2 regions of the Pseudonocardia nantongensis genome follow, and region 1 is predicted to be linked to the other one. Evidence: riboswitches for the same ligand, from Rfam matches in the RefSeq annotation. Region 1 holds a riboswitch; the other holds the start of a gene.
The links. Region 1 has a riboswitch for cobalamin ahead of metE (5-methyltetrahydropteroyltriglutamate--homocysteine S-methyltransferase). Riboswitches for the same ligand answer to the same signal wherever they lie in the genome.

Region 1 (6,958 bases):
CGTCACCGACCTGTGCGGCGACCGGCGCCCGGGACACGTAGCCGAACCCGAGGTCACCGCGCAGCAGCGTGCCGAGCCAGCGCAGGTACTGCTCCGACAGCGGCGCGTCCAGGCCGACCGAGGCCCGGATCCGGGCCTCGGTCGCCGGGTCCGGCACCGCGTCGGCGGACCGGGCGCGCAGCACCGCCCGCGCCGGGTCGGTCCCGACCAGCCGCGGCAGTGCGAAGATCGGGACCGACGCCAGCAGCAGCACGAACGGCACCGGGACGAGCCGGCGCAGCAGCAGGGCGGTCAGGGCTCGGCGCTCCACCGTCGAGTCGTTCGCGAACGCAGCTCGGCTCAGCTCACCGGCGTGAGCTGCGGCAGCACCGGGTCGGTCTGCAGCGGGTCCGGGACGAATCCGGTCGCCCCGCGCAGCACCGCCGTGTTGAGCGGGTGCACCACCATCACGCCGACGGCGCCCCGGCTCAGCAGCTCGGCGGCCTCGGTGAACAGCCGCTGCCGCTGCTCGGGGTCGACGGTGCCGTCCAGCCGGTCGATCAGAGCGTCGTAGGCGGGGTTGCAGTACTGGTCGATGGCGTAGCTGCCGTCGCAGGTGTAGTCCGACCCGAGCGTGCTGGCCGCGTCCGGGAAGTCGGAGAGGTAGCTGCGCGAGTTCAGGAACATGTCGTAGCGGCCGGCGAGCACCTCGGGCTCCTGCGCCTCGTAGTTGCCCACCGTGATCTCGACCCGGACCCCGGCCGCGCCGAGCATCGCCTGGATGGCGTTCGCCAGCACGGGCAGCTCGGGGCGGTTCGGGAACGTCCACAACCGCACGGTCAGCGGGTTCTGCGGGCCGTACCCGGCCTCGGCGAGCAGCTGCGTCGCCCGCTCGACGTCCGCACCCGGCGGCGGGGTGGTCGCGCCCCACGGCACCGCGGCCCCGAACAGGTCCGATGCGGGCGCGGCCCCGCCGGCGAGCACCTGCTCGGCGAGCACCGGCCGGTCGATCGCGGCGGTCACCGCCTGCCGCACCCGGACGTCGTCGAACGGCGGTGCGGACTGGTTGAGCTGCAGTGGCACCGTGCGCGCCACCGGGTACTCGACGACCTCGGCGCCGGCCGAGCGGACCTGCTCCAGCTGGGCCTGCGGCAGCCCCTCGGCGAACTGGACGTCCCCGGCCTGCACCGCGAGCGCGCGGGCCTGTGGGTCCTCGACGTAACGCACGGTGACCCGGGCGGACCCGGCCGGCTCGCCCCAGTAGCCGTCGTTGCGGACCAGCACCGCGGAATCGGAGCCGTTGACCTCCTCGAGCACCAGCGGCCCGGTCGCCGAGCGCAGCACGTCCGGGGCGCCGCCGCCGGCGTAGGCGGCCGGGGCGAGGATCCCGAGGTTCCCGCTGGACAGGCGCACCGGCATCACGGGGTCCGGCTCGGCCGTGGTGATCCGGACGGCGTCGGGGCCGTCCGGGGCGACCGCGAAACCGATCCCGCGGATCGCCCGCGGCGGCGCCTCGACACCCGCGACGTAGCTCAGCGCGGTGACGACGGCGTCCGGTGTGAGCGGGGTGCCGTCGTGGAAGGTGACATCCGGGCGCAGCGTGAACCGCCAGGTGTTGCCCTGCTGCTCCCAGCTGGTGGCCAGCGCCGGCGCCGGACGGACCCGGTCGTCGACGGTGGTCAGGGTCTCCGCGACGCCGAGGGTCTTGAGCAGGGCGCCGTCGTCGGCGTCGAAGGCGTAGCCGGAGCGCGGCGGGAACGCCACCGCCACCGCCAGCTCGCCCTCCGGGGTGGGGGCACCGCCGCCGCCGGTACCGCAGCCCGCCAGCAGCAACGCCGCGGCCGTCGTCAGGGCGGCGAGCACGCGCGCCCCGGAACTCGTCACGATCACGACATACAACTACATCTGAGCAATTGTTCAGGCAATAGAACGTGAGGGATGCCCCCACGACGTCCGCCGTGACAGCCGGTCCGGCGGACGTCGCGGGAACGCACCGGCGTCAGCCGGTGGTCTGCGCGGTCGCGCGCACCCGCCGGGCGGCGGCGACCAGGTGGGTCAGCGCCTCGACGGTCTCGGGCTCACCCCTCGTCTTGAGCCCGCAGTCCGGGTTCGCCCAGAGCCGCTCCGACCCGATGTGCCGCAGCGCCGCGGTGAGCTGGCCGGCGAGCTCGTCGACGTCCGGCACCTCCGGCGAGTGGACGTCGTAGACGCCCGGTCCCAGCCCGCGCGGGACGCCCGGGCCCAGGTCGCCGAGCACCTCCATCCGGGACCGGGCCGCCTCCACTGTGGTGACGTCGGCATCCAGGCCGTCGATCGCCCCGACGACCTCTCCGAACTCCGAGTAGCAGAGGTGGGTGTGGATCTGGGTGCTGTCGGTGACTCCGCCGACCGCCATCCGGAACGAGTCCACCGCCCAGTCCAGGTACGGCTGCCGGTCCCGCTCGTGCAGCGGCAGCAGCTCGCGCAGCGCCGGCTCGTCCACCTGGATGATCCGGATGCCGGCGGACTCCAGGTCGACCACCTCGTCGCGCAGTGCCAGCCCGACCTGCCGCGCGGTGTCGCCGAGCGGCTGGTCGTCGCGCACGAACGACCAGGCCAGGATGGTGACCGGGCCGGTCAGCATGCCCTTGACGTAGGACGTCGACAGCGACTGCGCGTACGTCGCCCAGCCGACCGTGATCGGCGCCGGGCGGGACACGTCCGAGTGCAGGATCGGCGGGCGCACGCAGCGCGAGCCGTAGGACTGCACCCAGCCCAGCTCGGTGGTCGCGAACCCGTCCAGGTTCTCCGCGAAGTACTGGACCATGTCGTTGCGCTCGGGCTCGCCGTGCACGAGCACGTCCAGGCCGATCTCCTCCTGGAGCCGCACCACGCGGGCGATCTCCCGGCGCATCCGGTCGGCGTACTCGTCCTCGGTGATCTTCCCGGTGCGGTGCGCCTGCCGGTCCTTGCGGATCTCGGACGTCTGCGGGAAGGAGCCGATCGTCGTCGTCGGCACGTCCGGCAGGCCGAGCGCCGCGCGCTGGGCCTTGGCCCGGACGTCGCCCGCGCCGCGCCGGTAGTGGTCGGCGCCCAGCTCCACGAGCCGGGACCGCACGGCCTCGTTCCGCCGCGACGCCGCGGCCACCCGTTCCCGGGTGGCCTTCGCCGCATCGAACTCCGCGGCGACCGCGGCGCGGCCCTCGTGCAGCGCACGGCCCAGCAGCACCACCTCGTCGACCTTCTGCCGGGCGAAGGCCAGCATGTCGACGACGTCCGCGGGCAGCGCGGTCTCCACCGACAGGTCGTAGGGGACGTGCAGCAGCGAGCACGACGTCGAGATCTCCACCCGGCCCGCGACATCGACGAGCCGGGACGCGGTGGCCAGCGCGGCGTCCAGGTCGGTGCGCCAGACGTTGCGCCCGTCGACGACGCCGGCCAGCACCCGCTTACGCCCGATCCCCTCGACCGACTCGATGCCGTCGAGGTCGGAGCGCCCGGCGACCAGGTCCAGGGCCAGGCCCTCGACGCCGGTCGAGGCCAGCACCGGCAGCGCCCGGCCCAGCTCACCGAAGTACGAGGCGACCAGCACCTTCGGCCGCCGCGGCCCCGCGGCGATGCGGTCGTAGGCCTTGCGCAGGGCCGCGATCTCCTCGTCGGTCCGGTCCGCGGCGAAGGCCGGCTCGTCGAGCTGGACCCACTCCGCGCCGGCGTCGGCGAGCTCGGTCAGCAGGTCGCGGTAGACCTCGACCAGCGGACCGAGCAGGTCCAGCGGGCGGAAGCCCTCCGGTGCCCCCTCCGCCGGCTTGGACAGCAGCAGGAAGGTCACCGGCCCGACCAGGACCGGACGGGTGAGCACGTCGGAGCGCAGGGCCTCCGTGAACTCGTCGAGCGCCTTGCGGCTCTCCGGGGCGAGCCGGGTGTCCGGCCCGATCTCGGGAACCAGGTAGTGGTAGTTCGTGTCGAACCACTTGGTCATCTCGCAGGCCGGGGCACCGGTCCGGCCCCGGGCCATCGCGAACAACCGCTCGAGCGGGTCGGCGCCGATGCTCGTTCCCGCTCCGCTCCTCTCGGTGATCCCGGCGAACCGCTGCGGCACCGCCCCGACGGCGAGCGCGGTGTCGAGCACGTGGTCGTAGAACGAGAACGTGTTGCCCGGGATCTGGTCCAGCCCGGCGTCGCGGAGCCCGGCCCAGGTGTCCCGGCGCAGCCCGGCCGCGACCTCGTGCAGTGCGGAAGCGTCGGTGCGACCGGCCCAGAACGACTCGGTGGCGCGCTTCAGCTCCCGGTTCGGCCCGATGCGCGGGTATCCCAGAACGGTGCTTGCGGTACCCGACTCTGATGTGATCGTCACAACCCTCTCTCCTCGCGAGCGCGTGTGGCGGTCCGTGGCGCGGGGAGGAGACGAGGGCGCGGCCGGGCGGTCCGTCCGCCGGGCACACGATGCGCCGGCGGGCACGGCCGTGCCCGATCACTCCGCTCGGCCCTCCCGCGAGGCCACGGATCGGCGCGCCGGTCGGCGCGCGCACCGATGGCAGGTCTTCGGACTCACGGGCACGGGCGGCGGAGCCGCCCGTGAGTACTTATCGCGGTCCGGACCGCGACAAGTACTCACATGCCTACTGGCCGTCGCTTCCCGGGGATGGCGCTCCCAGTGCTCGTGACGGTGGTCGTTCCCGTTCACCGCTGCGGGGCAGTCCCGGACTCGCACCGGGTTCCCTCTTGCCTCGCCCACGACGTCCCCTCGCGGGGCCGCGCCGGCGAACCGTCGGCGGGACCGACCCTAGGCCAGAGATCCGGGACAGGCCACCCGAGCCGTTCCGGTGTCGTTCCGGCACGTCACCCCACGGTATCGCGCCCCGCGGGCCCGACACGCTCGCGCGTTCGCGGTGATCACCGGCCGGTGCCGGCCCCTGGACCCCGGGCGGTCGTCACGGACCGGTTTGGGCACCGATGGCGATCGGCAGGTCGACCCGCTGCCCGGCGCGCTGCACGCCGATCGAGGTGGCCTGCTGCGGTTCGGTCTCGCGCAGCGCACCGATCAGGTCCTCCACCGAGGTCACCGGTCGGTCCCCGAGCGCGACCACGACATCCCCGGCGGACGCCGGCAGCGGCTGCCGGCTCGCCGGGGACGACCGCGGTCACCAGGGCGCCGGACTCGGCGGCGACCCCGAGGCCGCGACGGATCTCCGGGGTCAGACGAGCCAGGCGGACGCCGAGATAGGGGTGGGTGGCGGTGCCGTCGGCGAGCAACTGCCCGGCCGCGACCGCCGCCGTGCCGCGCCACGCGCTCATCGCGGCGCCCGCGGGTCCGCCGGAGTGCCCGAGAGGTCGCCGACCTCCGGCAGCGGGTAGACCGCCGATTCCTCGGCCCGCGGCGGGAGGAGCTGCGGGTTCTCCACCGGAAGCTCCAGCACCAACGATCCGGCCCGGGCGAAGGTGAACTCCACCGGATAGGTCATGGCCGCCCGCAACGGCTCGGTGAGGCCCAGCAGCGAGATCTCGATCGCGCGTGCCCCGGGGACGGTCACCGAGGCGACCGCCCGGTCGTACCCGGCGACCAGCACCTCCCCGGCCGCGACCCGGGTATCCCCGGCGACGCGGGCCGACCGGGCGATCGGGCTCTGCACCTCGATCAACCGGTCCGGCTCCGGGACGCCGGGGACCGCCCCTGCCGCGTCGTGGACGATCGTGAGCTGCAACGACACGTCCTGTCCTGGCCGGTAGAGGGCGTCCCCGGCCACCGAGCGGTCGTCCGCCCCGAACTGGGCGTCACGGATCGCGATGCCGCCGACCCGGCCCTCGGCACCGTTGGTCATCGTCACCTGTGCCGCGGTCTGCGCCAGCTGGCCGGCACCGCATCCGCTGAGGAGAACTACCAGCGCACACCCGACCGCGACGACCGTCGTCCTGTACCGGCCATCGCGCATCCCGGCTCCCGCCGTCGTCCGAACGGCGCTGAGCGTAGGGCGACGGATGTAGCTGGACCGTGAGTTTCGGGCGGTCGGCGTGCCCGGGGGAGGCGACCTCACCCCGCCCCCTCCGTTCGTAGGGGTCTCCTGCCCGGACGCCCGAGGGGTAATCGCGATCACCCCTGTGCTCCCGGCCACAGCACCCCTAGCGTGCGGACCCGACCCATCCGCCTGCCGCAGAGAGGGCTGACATGCAGGTAGACGAGCTGCTCAAGCCGTTCCCCATCAAGGAGTTCCACCCCTTCCCCCGGGCGCTGATGGGCCCCGGCGCGCACGAGATGATCGGGCCCGAGGCCCTCAACCTGGGCTTCAAGAAGACGCTGGTGATGACGTCCGGCCTGCGCGGCACGGATGTCGTCCACAAGATCGTCGAGTCGATGAAGTACCACGGCCTCGAGGTCGTCGTGTACGACCAGGTCGAGTCGAACCCCAAGGACTACAACGTCATGGACGCTGTGGGCCTCTACCAGCAGAACCACTGCGACTCGTTCGTCTCCATCGGCGGCGGTTCCTCGCACGACGCCTGCAAGGGCGCGCGCATCTCGGTCGCGCACGACGGCCGCAACGTCAACGAGTTCGAGGGCTTCAACAAGTCCGAGAACCCGGCGAACCCGCCGCACATCGCGGTCTCCACGACGGCCGGCACCGGGTCCGAGACCTCGTGGGCCTACGTCATCACCGACACCACGACGGACCCGGACAACCCGCACAAGTACGTGGCGTTCGACGACACGTCGGTGACCACCCTCGCCATCGACGACCCTGTCCTCTACTACGACTGCCCGATCGACTACACCGCGCAGTGCGGCTTCGACGTGCTCGCGCACGCCTCCGAGCCCTACGTCTCGCGGCTGAACTTCCAGCCCTCGCTGGGCAACGCGCTGCACGCGGTCAAGCTCACCGCGCAGCACCTGCGCCAGGCCGTGTGGAACGGCCAGGACCTCGCCGGGCGCGAGGGCATGATGTACGCGCAGTACATCGCCGCCCAGGCGTTCAACTCCGGTGGCCTCGGGATCATCCACTCGATC
Region 2 (6,958 bases), on a different contig from region 1:
CGTCGTTCCTGCACACCCACCCCGCCGGCGTGCCGGACGCGGTGGCCCGGTTCGTCGCCGCCGCCCCGGTCGCATGATCGACGGCCCGTGATCGACGGTTCTGGAGCGGAACGTTCGGTGGGCGAACGCCACGCTCCACGACCCTCGATCACCGTAGGGATCGGGCTGCGACCGGGGATCGGGGCGGAGCCGGTGCGGACGCTGCTGGACCGGGTCGCCGCGACGCACGGGCTGGACCTGACCCGGGCGACGTTCGCGACCCTCGACGTCCGGGCCGCCGAGCCCGGACTGCTCGACGCGCTGGCGCCCGCCGTGCCGTGCGGGTTCACCGCCCCCGCGCTCGCCGGGGTGGCCGTCCCGCACCCCAGCGCCCGGGTCGCCGCGGCGACCGGCACCCCGGGCGTCGCCGAGGCCGCCGCGCTGCTCGCCGCCGGGCCCGGCGCGATGCTGATCGTGCCGAAGACCGCGGGCGACGGCGTCACGGTCGCCGTCGCCCGCCGGGCCCGCTGAGCCCCGACCCGCCGAGACCCCGGCCGGCGCGCCCCCACACCACGCGCCACACCGCGGGGCCGGGGCTGTCGTGGTGTGGGGTTGGCCTCCGCGGTCTCGGACAGCCGGGCACCGGTCGTTATCCTCGATCGTCGCCGTCGAGCGGGACCCCGGTGCGACCCGGGGCTCCCGCCGCCGTGTCCGGGCGCGGACGGACACCCCGGGAGAGGAACGTCGTTGAGCGCGCAGCACGAGCAGTACCTGGTCGGCCTGGACCTGTCCGGACGCCGGGCGGTCGTCGTCGGCGGGGGGCAGGTCGCCCAGCGCCGGACCGCCCGCCTGATCGCGTCCGGCGCGGTCGTCGAGGTCGTCTCGCCCGAGGTGACCCCGGCCGTCGAGGGGATGGCGTCGGCCCGGGAGGTCACTTGGACCGCCCGCCGCTACACCGACGGCGACCTGGAGGGTGCCTGGTACGCCATCGCGGCCACCGACGACCCGGCCGTGAACGCCGCCGTCACCGCCGAGGCCGAGCGGAACCGGATCTTCTGCGTGCGCGCCGACGACGGCGCCGCCGGCAGCGCGGTCACCCCGGCTACCGGTGCGCACGACGGGCTCACCGTCGGCGTACTGGCCCGCGGCGCGCACCGCCGGTCGGCCGCCGTGCGGACCGCGCTGGTCGAGGCGCTGCAGTCCGGTGCCGTGGACGAGGACGCGGAGCCCCCGCAGGCCGGCGTCGCGCTGGTCGGGGGCGGTCCCGGCGACCCCGAGCTGATCACCGTGCGCGGCCGGCGGATGCTGTCCCGGGCGCAGGTCGTCGTCGCCGACCGGCTGGGCCCGCGGGACCTGATCGACGAGCTCCCGGCCGACGTCGAGGTCGTGGACGCCTCCAAGATCCCCTATGGCCGCGCGATGGCCCAGGAACGGATCAACGAGCTGCTGATCGAGCACGCCAGGGCCGGCAGGTTCGTCGTCCGGCTCAAGGGCGGTGACCCGTTCGTCTACGGCCGCGGGTTCGAGGAGGTCCAGGCCTGCGCCGCGGCCGGGGTGCCGGTCACCGTCGTCCCCGGGATCACCAGCGCGTTCGCCGCCCCCGCCGTCGCCGGGACGCCGGTGTCGCACCGCGGGGTGGCGCACGAGATCGTCGTGGTGTCCGGGCACGTCGCCCCGGAGGACCCGCGCAGCCTCACCGACTGGGCGGCGCTCGGCCGGATGCGCGGGACGATCGTGCTCATGATGGCCGTCGAGCGGCTCGGCCGGTTCGCCGAGGTGCTCGTCGAGCACGGCCGGGACCCGCAGACCCCGATGCTGATCGTGCAGGACGGCACCACCCGCATCCAGCGCAGCGTGCGCGGCACCCTGGCGACGGCCGCGCGGGTCGCGGCCGAGCACGAGATCAGCCCGCCGGCGATCGTGGTGATCGGGCCGGTGGCCGGCCTGGAGGCACCCGTCGGGTCGTGAGCCCGGCAACAGGTTGCACACTGCAATCGTGCAATATGCAACCCTCGGCGGCATGCCGGAGGAGATGACCGGCGGCGCCCTCGCGGGCCCGCGCGGTGCCGGCCGCGCCCTGCACCGCACCCTGGTCGGCACCCGTCCCGGCCTGGTCGGCCTCGCGCTGATCATCGGCCTCGGGGCAGGCCTCGGATCGGTGCTGTTCCACGAGCTGATCCTCGGGGTGACCTGGCTGGTCACCGGCCGCGCGGACTTCTCCGACGCCGGCCGGGTGGCCTCGACCCACCTGCCCGTACTGGGGTTCTGGTTCCTGCTGGTCGCTCCGGTGCTCGGCGGGCTCGTGTACGGCCCGCTGGTCCAGCGGTTCGCGCCGGAGGCCCGCGGCCACGGCGTCCCCGAGGTGATGGTCGCCGTCGCCCGCAACGGGGGCCGGATCCCGGCGACGGTGGCCGGGGTGAAGGCGCTCGCCTCCGGGATCTGCATCGGCACCGGCGGCTCGGTCGGCCGGGAGGGCCCGATCGTGCAGATCGGCTCCGCGCTGGGCTCGGCGATCGGGCAGTGGCTGCGGGTGCCCTCCACCCGGATGGTGCTGATGGTCTGCTGCGGCGCCGCCGGCGGGATCTCCGCGACGTTCGACGCGCCGATCTCCGGTGTGGTGTTCGGGCTGGAGCTGATCCTGCGCTCGTTCAGCGCCGAGGCGTTCGGCGTCCTGGTGATCAGCTCGGTGACGGCCAACGTCGTCGCGAAGCTGATCGCGGGCGACACCGCGATCCTGACCCTGCCGCACTTCGAGCTCGGCAGTGCCGCGAGCCTGCCGCTCTACGCCGTGCTCGGCCTGCTCGCCGGGCTGCTCGGCTGGGCCTTCGCGCGGATCCTCTACGTCGTCGAGGACGCCTGCGACCGGGTCTGGCGCGGCCCGGAGTGGCTGCGCCCCGCGGTCGGTGGCCTGCTCCTCGGCGCCCTGCTGCTCGCGCTGCCGCAGATGTACGGGGTCGGCTACCCGGTGCTGGAGAACGCGATCGAGAGCCGGTACGCGCTCGGGTTCCTGCTGCTCCTGGTCGTCGGCAAGATCCTCGCGTCCAGCCTGACGATCGGGATCGGCGGCTCGGGCGGGGTGTTCGCGCCGTCGCTGTTCGTCGGCGGCACCGCCGGCACCGCGTTCGGGATCGCGGCGAGCGCGGCGTTCCCGGCGCTGGACCTGAACCCGGGCGCGTTCGGCCTGGTCGGGATGGCGGCGGTCTTCGCCGGGGCCGCGCACGCGCCGATCACCGCGGTGCTCATCGTGTTCGAGCTGACCGGCGACTACGCGCTGATCCTGCCGCTGATGGCGGCCGTCGTGCTGGCCACCGGGCTGAGCAACCTGGTGTCGCGGGACACGATCTACACGCTCAAGCTGTTGCGGCGCGGGATCGACATCGCCGCCGACACCCCGGTGGACGAGGCGCTGCGCCGGGTCACCGTCGGCGAGCTGATGCGGCCGGTCGAGGGCGCCCTGGTGCCGCGGGGCACGCCGCTGGTCGACGAGCGGCCGGCCGCCGGGACCGGTGTCGCGAGCGACGGCCCGGGCCCCGCCCCGGCCGATCCGGGGCCGTCCGTGCTCGGCGCCGACGCCGCCCCGGCGGATCCGGGGCTGCCGGTGCTCGGCGCCGACACCCCCGTCCGGGACGTGCTGGACCTGCTCGCCCGGCACCGCGGCACCCGGCTCGCGGTCCGCGACACCCCGGACGGCCCGGTGCGCGGCACCCTCGCCGAGCACGACGTGCTCGACCACCTGCGGGGTGTGGGGTCGGCCGGGATCGGTTGACCGTCGTCAGTCCGCGTGATGGGCTCGACCCGACGACGGTGGCAGGAAGCCGGTGCGAGTCCGGCGCGGTCCCGCCACTGTCATCGGGGAGCGTGTCCCCAGCACACGGTCACCGCCGCGGACGCGGACGGGAAGGCCGGGGGCGCGTGACGATCCGGGAGCCAGGAGACTGCGCCGTCGTCGCACGATTCCCGCGCTGAGGGCGAGGACCCCTCGAGGAGGACCTGCGATGAACCCCGTCCTGTCGGTGCTCGGCACCGCAGCCGACCCCGCCACCGGCCCCGCCGACCCGCTCGCGGAGGCCGACACCGTGTTCACCTTCCCGCCCCGGGCCGACGATCCCGAGTCGGTCGCCCTGTTCTACGCCGAGGCGTGGCGGGTCGAGCGGGTCACGCCGCGGGACGCGGTCGCCCGGGTGTCGGCGTGGGCGGCGAGCCGGTCGGCCGGTGCCGCGGTGCTGCTGGTGTCCGGCGACCCCGCCGCCGACGCCGCCCTCGGCTCGGTGCTCGACGGCCTGACCCGTGCCGTCCCGGAGCTGGACGTGCGCGTCCCGGCCGGGGCCCGGGTGGCCCCACCGCACCGCAGCCCGCTGATCGGCTGACCCCCGCCCGCCGCGCCGGGTGTCCGCCGCCGCGCCGGGGTGTCCGCGCGCACGTGCTGGCACGCCCGGGCCCGGCCGGCGGTGCGGCGTGCTCACGGCCCAGGGCGCCAGCTGTCCAGCGGGTCGGCCCGGGTCAGCTCGGGGTCGGCGGCGTCCAGCGTCCGGGTCCGCCCCGGCCCGGTCACCGCGGTCTCGAAGCGCACGGTGACCCGGCCGTGCCCGGCGCCCTGCACCCAGCCGTGCCCGTGCTCGGGGTGCCGCACGTCGTCCCCGGCCCGCCACGGGCGCTCCGGCTCCGGCGGGCCCTCGCCGTCCGGCCGGGTCGGACCGGGGGCGATCCGGGCGCCGTTCGCGTCCTCCGGCGGGCCGAAGCCACCGTCGTCGACGGTCACCTGGTCCGGCTCCACCGGCTCCTCGACCGGGGTGCGCGGGAGCCCGTTCGTGGTCGGGTCGACCGGGGCCGCCGCCCAGCCCTGCTCGGAGGGGACGGCGTCGAACAGGGCCAGCGGTGGCTCGTCGTCGAACCCGGACACCGACACCCCGAGCAGCCGCACCCCACCCTCGCCGACGGCGGCGTCGGCCAGCCGGCGGGCCATCGCGGACAGCGTCGAGAGCTCCCGGCTGGCGAACGGCGTCGTCTCCGACCGGGTCGCCGTCACGAAGTCCCCGGTGCGCGCCTTGACGGTGACGGTCCGGGCGGCCCGGCCGTCGGCGACCAGCCGCCGGTGCACCGCGGCGACGATCGTCCCGATCGCCTCGTGCACCGCGCTCATCGCCGTCAGGTCGGTGTCGAACGTGGTCTCCGCGCTGATCTGCTTCGCCGCCCCGCGCGGGGCCACCGGGCGGTCGTCGATCCCGCGCGCCAGCCGGTGCAGCTCGGTGCCCATCGCGGTGCCGAGGATCCCGGCGACCTCGCGGGTGTCCATCGCGGCCAGCTGCCCGATCGTGTCGATCCCGATCTTGCGCAGGGCCTCGCCGGACACCGGTCCGATGCCCCACAGCGACCGGACCGGCAGCGGCGCGAGCACCGCGTCCTGCTCGGCGTGCGCGACGACCAGCAGCCCGTCCGGCTTGGCCAGCTCGGAGGCGATCTTGGCGACCTGCTTGCCGGACCCGACCCCGACCGAGGCCGGCAGGCCGGTCCGCTCCCGCACCGCGGCCCGCAGCTCGGTCCCGAACCGGTGCACCTGCTCCGGGTCCGCCCCCGCGAGGTCCGGCGGCTCGAGGAACGCCTCGTCCACCGACACCGGTTCCAGCACCGGGGACGCGCCGGACAGCACGCCCATCACCTCGTCGGAGATCGCCTTGTAGAGCGGGAACCGGGGCGGCAGCACGGTGGCGTGCGGGCAGCGGCGCCGGGCCTGGCCCATCGGCATCGCCGAGCGGGCCCCGAACACCCGCGCCTGGTAGCTCGCCCCCGCGACGACCCCGCGCGGCCCGAGCCCACCGACGAGTACGGGCCGATCGGCCAGTGTCGGGCGGGTGAGCTGCTCGACGGAGGCGAAGAACGCGTCCATGTCCAGGTGCAGCACCCAGCGTGCGGGGGCGGCCGGACTGCTCACCCCCGCATTGTCGCCCGGCGCACCGACAGCACCGCGTCGCCGTCCGCGAGCTCGACCGGCGGCGTGGCCGGACCGGGCCCGGCGACCGCGCCCGGGTGGTCGTCGTGCGGGGTGGCGACGTCGGCGACCCACCAGTCGCCCGCGACACCGGACCACTCCAGCACCCGTGGCGGACCGTCCGGCGGGCTCAGCGTGAGCGCGTCCATCGGCAGCGTCAGGCCCTCACCGGTCGCCTTGAGCAGCGCCTCCTTGCGGGTCCAGGTGACCAGGAACGACGCCGGCTCCAGCGGGTGCGCGGCGCGCTCGGCTGTGGACAGGGCGTGCTCGGCCAGCCCGTCCAGTCCGGACAGCGGGCGGTGCCGGTCGACGTCGACGCCGACCGGGCCGGTGCCCACCGCCACCCCGACCAGGTCGCCGGAGTGGGTCAGCGAGAACCCGGGGTCGTCGCCGCGCGCCGCCAGGCGGGGCTTGCCGTGCGGCTTCCCGCAACGGCAGGTGCGGTCCATGTCCAGGGTGACCGGGTCGGCGTCCAGGCGGCCGGCCAGCACCAGCCGGGCCAGGGCGTGCGCCGCGAGGTAGCGGTGCCGGTCGTCGTCGCGGCGCAGCGCAGCCATCCGCTGCTGCTCGTGCGCGTCGAGCAGGGCGGCGAGATCGGGCCGCGCCGACGGGTCGATCGGCCGGGCCCACCAGACGGTGACGGTCACCCCGCCACCCTGGCACGCCGCAGCCCCGCCCCGCGCTCGCCTGCTTGCCGCACCCCGTTCCCGGGTGCCGCACCCCATGCGTGGGGTGCGGCACCGGGTCGTAGGGTGCGCGGCCGGTCAGCCGGAGCGCCGCGCCGCGAAGTCCGTGCGGATGTGCGCGGGCTTGGCGTGCGGGGTCGGCCCGTGTTGCGGGGCGCTACCGGGCCGGACGCGTGGTCGGCGGTGCGGCCCCGGCGGGCCGCCCGCCGTTCCGCGCGGTTGGCCGGGCGATCCGCAGCCCCGGTGGGCTGCTCGCCGACGGCCTGCGTGTCGAGGCCGGCCGGGGCCTCGGCGGCCGTGGTCGTGG

Region 2: it holds a riboswitch for cobalamin, as region 1 does, so the genes downstream of both, ACLFMI_RS12030 (hypothetical protein) here and metE (5-methyltetrahydropteroyltriglutamate--homocysteine S-methyltransferase) in region 1, are expected to answer to the same signal.

Annotation. Positions count from the first base shown of each region.
Region 1 is NZ_JBKGXT010000005.1:224,405-231,362, forward strand. Features, by position in the region: gene ACLFMI_RS07835 (ABC transporter permease) at 1-310, opposite strand, end outside; gene ACLFMI_RS07840 (ABC transporter substrate-binding protein) at 340-1,863, opposite strand; gene metE (5-methyltetrahydropteroyltriglutamate--homocysteine S-methyltransferase) at 1,979-4,312, opposite strand; cobalamin riboswitch at 4,495-4,679, opposite strand; partial or broken gene ACLFMI_RS07850 (PDZ domain-containing protein) at 4,890-5,078, opposite strand; gene ACLFMI_RS07855 (copper chaperone PCu(A)C) at 5,250-5,777, opposite strand; gene mdo (NDMA-dependent methanol dehydrogenase) at 6,122-6,958, shown strand, end outside.
Region 2 is NZ_JBKGXT010000009.1:125,617-132,574, reverse strand. Features, by position in the region: gene ACLFMI_RS12050 (cobyrinate a,c-diamide synthase) at 1-77, shown strand, start outside; gene ACLFMI_RS12045 (cobalamin biosynthesis protein) at 88-510, shown strand; gene cobA (uroporphyrinogen-III C-methyltransferase) at 727-1,947, shown strand; gene ACLFMI_RS12035 (chloride channel protein) at 1,976-3,745, shown strand; cobalamin riboswitch at 3,765-3,938, shown strand; gene ACLFMI_RS12030 (hypothetical protein) at 3,975-4,346, shown strand; gene ACLFMI_RS12025 (DNA polymerase IV) at 4,439-5,908, opposite strand; gene ACLFMI_RS12020 (4'-phosphopantetheinyl transferase family protein) at 5,905-6,612, opposite strand.